Regions from separate parts of the Mesorhizobium sp. M1004 genome, predicted to be linked through region 1. Evidence: riboswitches for the same ligand, from Rfam matches in the RefSeq annotation. Region 1 holds a riboswitch; each other region holds the start of a gene.
The links. A riboswitch is a leader RNA that binds a small molecule or an ion and turns the genes downstream of it on or off. The one in region 1 is predicted to bind cobalamin.

Region 1 (2,193 bases):
TTGTCGCTGCCGGCAAAGGCAGCGCTCGAAACAGCCAGAAGGGCTGCGGTGGCAAGAACGATCTTCTTCATTTTAGTCTCCTGAATTTTTCTGATGTCGCCAGCTGCAGCGGATAAGCCCGCCGCGTGCTGGGAAACCGGCTTTTAACGGCCGAAAAGGTTACGGTCGGCACCGTGGGCAGGCGCCTGCTCGGCTGGAGCCGACTTCTCAACCGAAGCGGTGTGGCCGCTGTCGGTCGGCGTAACCGCTGGCTGGTTGGCGCCGTTGGAACCGTAGTTGTCGCTGCCGGCGAAAGCGCTGCCGGAGATGGCCAAAACGGCGGCGGCAGCAAGGATGAGCTTTTTCATTTTCAAACACTCCTGAATTTTTTGGGATCCCGAGAGCGACGGGTTAGTCGCCCTTCTTTGGTCGGGATCAGCGATTGCCGTAGAGGTCGCGGTCGGCGCCCTGAACGACAGGCTGCTTGTCAGCGTGCGCCGGCTTCTGAATGGAAGCCGTATACGAGCTGTCGACCGAGACGGCTGGCTGGTTCGCACCATTGGAACCGTAATTGTCGCTACCGGCGAAGGCGCTGCCGGTGATCGCCAAAACGGCTGCGGCAGTGAGGAAGATCTTTTTCATTTTTAGTACTCCAGTTTGTCTGTCCGTCTAGCGGCGTGTCTTGGGAGGAATTCGCGTCGTTCGGACAGCCCCGATGTGGGAAAGCCATAGGCTGGTTTCCAATCACGAAGTTGTTCCGTGTGGACCACGGTCCTGCACCTTGAAATTGTGCCAGGAAGTTCCTCTATGGTCATTTATCGCATTGTTTTCAGTTGCTTATGTCGAACCGAGTGGTTCGCTCCGGTGTCGGTTTCCGGGCCGTCGTTCACACCGTCCTGCACGCATTGTCAACAGAAACGAACCGTTCGGTTCGATTAGAGATTGCTAATAGTAACTTTTCGATACCGTTGAGCCCTTTTTGCCCCCGATCGAACTGGATCCGCAGCGATTCGAAACGGCGATGATGGCGTCGCAAGAAACGTCTCAGCTCTTTGACCGGCGGCGGGGGGCGTATGCCGCGCGTGTCGCGCCGCATGGATATGATGTCGCTTTCATGCCGACGTCGCGATCGCTGCCGTGATTAGATGATCGCATCTCAGGTGCCGCTTCGTGACGACGCAGCGGAGAATTGGGAAGCCGGTCAGAATCCGGCGCTGCCCCCGCAACGGTGGTGGAGTTCAAGTCGCAACGGGAGACCACTGGGCAAGAGCCTGGGAAGGTGTCGCGATGGTCCGCAAGGACAACTCCAGAGCCCGGAAACCAGCCCGAGATGCCTAGACTCGACTGATCGCGGTGGGCGGTCAAGAGGTGGATAGTGCATGTCCGGAGCCGCGCCGGCCTGCGTCCGATCCTTCCTCCATCACCACCAAGTTCAGTCCTTAAACCACGAGGACAGAACTATGGATACGCGCAACGACATGCTGAGGCTCCTGAACGGCCGCAAGCAAGGCTTTTCGCTGGAACAGCCCTTCTACACCGACCCGGACTATTTCAAGCTCGACATGGAGCTCATCTGGTATCGCGACTGGCTGTTCATCGGCCATGATTGCGAACTGCCGAAGCCCGGCAGCTATATCACCGTGCAGATCGGCGATTATCCGGTGGTGCTGGTCCGCGACCAGAAGGGCAACATCAACGCCTTTCACAATTCCTGCCGCCATCGCGGCAGCCGTGTCTGCAACACTGAGAAGGGCATGGCGGCAAAGCTTGTCTGCCCCTATCACCAGTGGACCTACGAGCTTGACGGCCGGCTGCTGTTTGCCCGCCAGATGGCAGACGGTTTCGACAAGAGCCAGTTCGGCCTGAAGCCCGTCGCCTGCGAGAGCGTCGGCGGTTACATCTTCATCTGCCTGGCGAAAGAACCTGCCGACTTTGCGCCGATGCGCGCCATGATAGAGCCCTACCTCAAGCCGCACCAGCTGAATGAAGCCAAGGTCGCCTTCGAGAGCACCATCATCGAGAAGGGCAACTGGAAGCTGGTCTGGGAAAACAACCGCGAATGCTATCACTGCGCCGGCAATCATCCGGAGCTGTGCAAGACATTCCCCGAAGCGCCGACGGTGACCGGCGTGCAGGGCGCCGACAGCGATCCGGAGATGCTGGCGCACTGGGCGAAATGCGAGGCGGCGGGCCTGCCGAGCAAGTTCCGCATCG
Region 2 (2,193 bases), on a different contig from region 1:
CCAAAGGCTGGGCAAGATCGGCCTCGCGGCAGACGAGCAGCCAGCTTTTGTACCAGATGGCCTCGAGATCGCGCTGGTAAGCCTCGCTATCCCAATAGGCCGATGACGGTAGCGTCGGTTCGGCCCGGCTCAGGCCGTTATAGGGGTCGCGCTCGCTCGGGTTGGGATGCATGGCTGGCTTCCTATGAAGCGTCAGCCGACACCCCGGCAAATCGTTTGTCAATCAGAGTGCCGCATTGCCGGTTGCAGGCGCGGCGCATAATCATGTCGTGGACATGGGACATTCGGAAATTGGGGGGATTCGGACGTGGCCGCACGACAGATGTCGCTTACGCCGGAGCTGGTCGCGCGCTGCTGGCGCGAGATCAGGGACCCCGGGCCGGATCCGGACGCGATGCATCTCGATGAAGCCGACTATGACGCGCTGCTGGATGAATTGCAGGTCGAACTCCCGGACAGCGAACCGCTATGGCTGTTCGGCTATGGATCGCTGATCTGGAAACCGGAAATAGATTATGTCGAGGACCGCGTTGCGCTGGCGCGCGGCTGGCATCGGTCCTTTTGCATGAACATGACGCGCTGGCGCGGCACCAAGGACAGCCCCGGCCTGATGATGGCGCTGGACCGTGGCGGACAATGCAAGGGCGTCGCCTTTCGGCTGACCGACAATAACCGGCGCGAGCAGTTGGGCCGGCTTTTCCGGCGCGAAGTCACGCTGAAGCCGACAAGCTACCGGCCGCGCATGCTCAAGCTTGCAAGCGAGGCCGGACCGCTCAGGGCATTGGCCTTCGTCATCAACCGCAACGGCCTGACCTATTCAGGACCGCTCGACGAGGGCAAGGTCGTCGAAAGGCTGGCAACGTCCTGCGGGCACTGGGGGTCGGGCGCCGACTATCTCTACAACACGGTGAAAAACCTTGAAGAGCGCGGCATTCACGATCGCCATCTGTGGCGGCTGCAGCGGCTGGTTGCCGAGCGGATCACCGCGTTGAAGCCGTAACGCCGCATGGCGCATTCGCGCTGTTGGCCGGCGGAATTTGGTTTGCCGGATGCGACCGTTTCAGCCTATAGTCATGCATGTCGTCGGTTCCGTTAGGGACCAAGAGGGAATGCGGTGAGGGCTGACTTGTTGCCCAATGCCGTGGCTGCCCCCGCAACTGTGTGCGGTAGTCCTCTCCAAGCCACTGGGGATTTTTTCTTCGGGAAGGTGGGGAAGGGCGCTGATCCGCGAGCCAGGAGACCTGCCGGCGACAGGGAACTGACTTCGATGCCCTCGGGTGGAGGGCGAAAGGACAAGATATGAATACCGCTTCCGTCTCCCTCGGCGCTTCCGTCTCCTCGCAGTCGCGCTTCATGCAGCTCGTGCTTAGCGCGTTTCTGGGCATTTTCGTCGTCGGCGTTGTCGGTTTCTCGCACATCGATGCGGTCCACAATGCGGCGCACGACTATCGCCATTCGATGGCGTTTCCCTGCCACTGACGAGGATCTGACATCATGAACCTGTTTCGCAACGTCGTGTTCATCGCGGCGATCGCAGGGCTCGTGGCCGGTGTCGCTCTCGCCTGCATGCAGGCCTACGCCACCGTGCCGCTGATCCTCAAGGCGGAGGTCTACGAAAAGGCTGGTGGCGGCCATGAGCATCAGCATGCCGCGGCGCCCGCCGCCAACGCTGCGGACACCGATGCCATGAGCACCGCCGCGCCGGCGGAAAATGCGGTGAGCAGCGCAGCACCGGCTGAAGCAGCCGCGCCGGCGGAGGACGAAGGCTGGGCGCCGGCCGACGGCTTCGAGCGTTTCGCCTTCAGTGTCGTCGCCAATATCGTCACCGGCATCGGCTTCGCGCTGGTCCTGGTGGCGGTTTCCGAGTTCGCCGGCGGCATCGGCAGCTGGCGCCAGGGCGTGTTCTGGGGTCTGGCGGGCTTTGCCGTGTTCACGCTGGCGCCGGGACTCGGCCTGCCGCCGGAACTGCCGGCAATGCCGGCGGCCGATCTCATACAGCGCCAGATCTGGTGGTGGGCAACGGTGATGGCAACCGCGATCGGCCTTGCCCTTATTACCTTCCGCACGTCGGCGCCCCTGACCGTGCTCGCCGTCCTCCTGATCGTCGCCCCGCATATTGTCGGCGCGCCGCAGCCTGACAGTTTCGTAACGCCGATCCCGGAGGGCCTGCATCATCAGTTCGTGGTGGCGGTG
Region 3 (2,193 bases), on a different contig from region 1:
AAAGCGCTCTCTCGTCGCTTCATGCTATGGTCAATGCTGGCGATCCGCCCCTCAACAAGCGGGTCATGGATCTTCGTGGACGTCACGCGAGTGGCGGCAGCCTCGGCAGTCGCTTTCAACGCGCCTGCCACCGCATCCCTGCCTTGGGACAGGGCCCGGGCCAGCAAGACCAGCTCGTCGGTCTTCTGGGCCGCGAAGGCGAGCCACGACCTGATGTCGGCCTCGAGTTCCGTCTCCATGCGCAGGTCAATCGGCACATGCAGCATCGAGCAAGAAGGCGCGATTTCGACGCGGTCCAAGGGCCAGCCGGCGACGATCGGTTTGATGCGGTCGAGAATGGCGGGCAGGTTCGCACGCCAGACGTTGCGGCCATCGATCAAGCCGAGCGAGAGCACCAGATCCTTCGGAGCGAGCCGACCCACCGTTTCCAGCTGCTCGGGAGCGCGCACGAGATCAATATGCAGGCCGGCCAGGGGCAGAGAAACCGCGGTTTCGAGATTGTCTCCCAGCGACCCGAAATACGTAGCCAGCATGATCTTCAGCTCGGGCGCGGCTTTCGACAGCTGGCCATAGGCGAATTCGAACGCAGCTCGTTCGTTCGGGTTCAGATCGAGGACAAGCGCTGGCTCATCGATCTGGACCCAGTCGGCTCCCGACAGCTTCAGCCTCTGCAGGAGCTGCTCGTACGGGCAGCAGCTGCGGTAGGAGCGCGATGGGACCGAACCCTTCGGCAGGCGATTTCGCCAGCTTGAGGAAGGTGATGGGTCCAAGGATGACTGGGCGTGTGTGAATGCCGAGAGCTTTAGCCTCGAGGAAGTAATCGACCGGCTTCGTTGACGAGAGGGCGAACGTCTGATCATCATGGAGCTCCGGCACAATGTAGTGGTAGTTGGTGTCAAACCACTTGGTCATTTCCATCGCGGCTACACCAGGTCCATGAGCCGCCTCCTGGTGACCAGCGTGTCCACAATCCTCCGTCTGACCCTGGTTGCCGCGCGCCATTGCGAAGTAGATGTCAAGTGGGACCTCGCCGCTATTCCAACCGTACCGGGATGGAATGGCGCCGACCGTGGCTGCGGTGTCGAGCACATGGTCGTAAAGCGAGAAGTCGTTCGAGGGGATTTTTGACACGCCGCGATCGCGCTGCTCCTCCCAGCTAGCGGCACGGAGTGCCTTCGACGTCCCAAGAAGGTCGCCAGCGGACGATTTTCCGGACCAGTAGCTTTCAAGGGCGAATTTCAGTTCTCGCCGACGACCGAAGCGCGGCACGCCGAGCGTTGCTACAGGAATTTGCTGAGAGACAGTCATGTCATACCCCGATGGTTGGGGCGTCGGTGACAAGGAAGGCGCTAGCAGGCCCGGCACGCCCGGGTTGCAGCGGCCACCGAGACACCCCGCCCGTGGACGTAATTCGTCGTGGCAGGTCTCCTGGCTCGCGGGGTCATAGCCTCTACACGTCTTCCCGAGGGTATTCGCCTCAGTGACATGAGTGGGGTTGGCTCGCCGCTAACAGTTGCGGGGGCAGCGCCGGCATCGCACCGGCTTCCCTCTTAGCTCCGCTGCGGCAGCGCCGGACGCGAGAACCACGACACGCCAGACAATCACAGCAATCCCTTCTCTTGTCAATGACGAATAACGAAATGTTTATGTGGTTATGTCATCGCGCTTTTACGCTTGTCTAACATTTTGCAACAGTGAGTCGTCCATTTGCCGCCGCTGCACCGCTGCCCCCATTGTCCAACTAATGCAGGCCGTGCGGAGCCACAACAACCGGAGGACTCTAACCTCAACCTGAAAAGCGCTACCGCTCAAAGGACGCTGGTGATCCGCGAGCGCCGAGCCAACACCGAGGCTGCGGAAAGTGTGCAGGATGGCCCCAACCGATTTCGCGGTGCGGTAGGCGTCGGTAGTGAAATCTTTCTACCGTGCTTGTCAGTGCTGGTCCGCAACACGAGACGTTCAAGGCGTCATCACCAACTGCGATGGCCAAACTGAGATTAATCGCCCTCAATAATCCGTTCACCAACAAGAGAGCGGACGCGATCCAGCCACGGGAAAGAAAGAATTTTTCTCTCGATGCGTAGGTTTTCTGCAGCGAGATATTGGGCCGCGAGAACCTTCAACGTGAAACTCCATCGTGCGACTGCTGCTTCGATAGATGACCTGTCCACACCGCTGCCTTCAAGCGCGAAG
Region 4 (2,193 bases), on a different contig from region 1:
TTCGGCGGCGGTGGCGACGCGCTTGGCCAGGTCGTCGGGATTGGCGATCGAGGGGATGTCGACGATGAAGGTGTCGAAATCGTCATGCTCATGATCGAAAGCGCCGTCGTGATGCGACTTGCGGTTCTCGATGTCGTCTTCGACGGTGAGACCGAGGCCAAGCAGCACCGACGGGTCGACCTTGCCATGCGCAGTCGGCACGATTTTTACCGCGCGGGCGGAATGTTCATTGATGATGGCGTTGGCGCGGGCCGAACCGGGGGCGTCCATCAGATCGCTCTTCGACAGGATGATCAAATCGGCGCAGGCGATCTGGTCCTCGAACACTTCTTCGACAGGATCGTCATGGTCGAGCGTCTCGTCCTGAGCGCGCTGTGCCTGCAAAGCGTCCATGTCGTTGGCGACGCGGCCTTCGGCCAGCGCCGGGCCGTCTACCACGGCGATGACACCGTCGACGGTTACCCGGCTCTTCACGCTCGGCCACTGGAACGCCTGGACCAGCGGCTTGGGCAGAGCCAGGCCCGAGGTCTCGATCAGGATGTGGTCAACCTTCGGTGTCAGCGCGAGGATCTTGTCGAGGGCGGGCACGAAATCGTCGGCGACTGTACAGCAGATGCAGCCATTGGCCAGTTCGACGATGTTTTCCTCGGGGCAGGTGTCGATGCCGCAGCCTTTCAGGATTTCCCCGTCGATGCCGATGTCGCCGAACTCGTTGACGATGATGGCGATGCGCTTGCCGCCGGCATTTTCCAGGAGATGGCGGACCAGCGTCGTCTTGCCGGCGCCGAGGAAGCCTGTAACGACAGTGCAGGGAACACGGGAGAGGTTGGCGGCCGGGTTTGAAGCGTTCATCGTCAGTCCTTCAGCATGTCGAGGGGTGGGATGCGGGCAACGAGGCCGCGCTTGAGGCTATCGGGCCGGCCGCGCCACGGGATGAGGCCGTCGGCCGAAGTCGCGAAGAGCTTTGCGCCGGTAACGAGGTCGGCGCCGCTGGTTGCGGTCAGATCGCCGAAGACATAGCTCCAGCAGCCATCGCGCAGGATCGCGGCGCTGAGGCGGCGCTTGCAATTGCCGAGACATTCGGCGGTGCGGACCCGGATATCGCCGGCAGCGGCGCGGCCTGTGTCCTCAGCCAGCAATTCGCCGGCGCGCGGATGGGCGTCGGAACCGGTCTCATCGCGGCAGGAGGCGCAGACGATGACGGTCACGCCGGTCAGGGCGTCGTTGTCGCCGGACGCAATGTCCGTTGTGCCAGCCGAAAAACTGCTGTTCTGGTCCAAAAACCGTGCTCCTTGCCCGGAAACCCGCCAGGCGATCGGATACTTTGTCTCAGACGGCAGGTCTCCTGGCTCGCGAGTCATTGCCTTGGTTAGCCGCCTTCCCGGTGTTACCCAGTGGCTTTCGGCCTTGGCTCTTCGCTTACAGTTGCGGGGACAGCCGCGGATTTGGGATTTTTTCGTCCCGCACCGCATTCCCTCTTGGCCCTTGCCGTTGCGGGGCAGGGGACCGTCTGGAGCGGATTTTAGGCTTTTGCAGGCAGCGGTGTCAACGCACGGCTACGACATGGCGATGTCGGCAGGGGCTGTCATGTCCCGGCTTCCGGCAGTGCCAGGATGACCTGTCGGATAGCTTGATAGCCATCGCTATAGTCCCAGTCATGACCGACAGCCAGATTCTGTCCCTCATGCCAAACCGCGTTGTCCAGAAGGACTTCGGCACTAATCAGCGTGCCCTTCAAGCCTGCCAGAAAGGTCCGGACAAAATGGCTTCCGGGGGGTACCGAAGCTGTGAACAGCTTTTCCAGCTTGGCATAGAATGCTGGATAGCCTGGTGTCAGCGAGCATAGCTCGGTTGTGGCCTGGGAAATGACCGGGCCGCTATAGATTTTCCAGCGGGCATCTTTTCGCCAGATCTTCCAACTGGCGCTGCTTCGCTGCCAAAGCTCTATTTCGGCCTGCATGTTCTCGCAGACGTGATCGGCCAGTCCCTCAATGGCCACATGGAAAACACCACGGAGAAACTTTTCAAACGCCTGGTTCAGTTCCTGTTCGCGCGTGTCGCCGAAGCCAGCAAAGGATTCAATGACCGGCTGAACATCAAGCAGCGGAGAAAAAATGTAGATTTCCAGGACCAGCCGGTCAGAACTCGTCTCGAACACCTCAGCCTCAAACCGAAGCTGCTTCGATTGGAGCA

Region 2: another riboswitch for cobalamin. It lies ahead of NKH54_RS30265 (CbtB domain-containing protein); the one in region 1 lies ahead of NKH54_RS05200 (aromatic ring-hydroxylating oxygenase subunit alpha).
Region 3: another riboswitch for cobalamin. It lies ahead of metE (5-methyltetrahydropteroyltriglutamate--homocysteine S-methyltransferase); the one in region 1 lies ahead of NKH54_RS05200 (aromatic ring-hydroxylating oxygenase subunit alpha).
Region 4: another riboswitch for cobalamin. It lies ahead of NKH54_RS30025 (DUF1636 family protein); the one in region 1 lies ahead of NKH54_RS05200 (aromatic ring-hydroxylating oxygenase subunit alpha).

The regions. Positions count from the first base shown of each region.
Region 1 is NZ_JAMYNB010000002.1:199,644-201,836, forward strand. It holds gene NKH54_RS05185 (DUF680 domain-containing protein) at 1-71, opposite strand, end outside; gene NKH54_RS05190 (DUF680 domain-containing protein) at 144-347, opposite strand; gene NKH54_RS05195 (DUF680 domain-containing protein) at 415-621, opposite strand; cobalamin riboswitch at 1,121-1,322, shown strand; gene NKH54_RS05200 (aromatic ring-hydroxylating oxygenase subunit alpha) at 1,440-2,193, shown strand, end outside.
Region 2 is NZ_JAMYNB010000023.1:58,436-60,628, forward strand. It holds gene NKH54_RS30255 (aromatic ring-hydroxylating oxygenase subunit alpha) at 1-172, opposite strand, end outside; gene NKH54_RS30260 (gamma-glutamylcyclotransferase) at 308-1,000, shown strand; cobalamin riboswitch at 1,068-1,263, shown strand; gene NKH54_RS30265 (CbtB domain-containing protein) at 1,300-1,479, shown strand; gene NKH54_RS30270 (CbtA family protein) at 1,495-2,193, shown strand, end outside.
Region 3 is NZ_JAMYNB010000015.1:30,680-32,872, forward strand. It holds partial or broken gene metE (5-methyltetrahydropteroyltriglutamate--homocysteine S-methyltransferase) at 1-1,308, opposite strand, end outside; cobalamin riboswitch at 1,402-1,603, opposite strand; gene NKH54_RS26405 (hypothetical protein) at 1,998-2,193, opposite strand, start outside.
Region 4 is NZ_JAMYNB010000023.1:12,073-14,265, forward strand. It holds gene cobW (cobalamin biosynthesis protein CobW) at 1-852, opposite strand, end outside; gene NKH54_RS30025 (DUF1636 family protein) at 855-1,280, opposite strand; cobalamin riboswitch at 1,319-1,526, opposite strand; gene NKH54_RS30030 (DUF6348 family protein) at 1,586-2,193, opposite strand, start outside.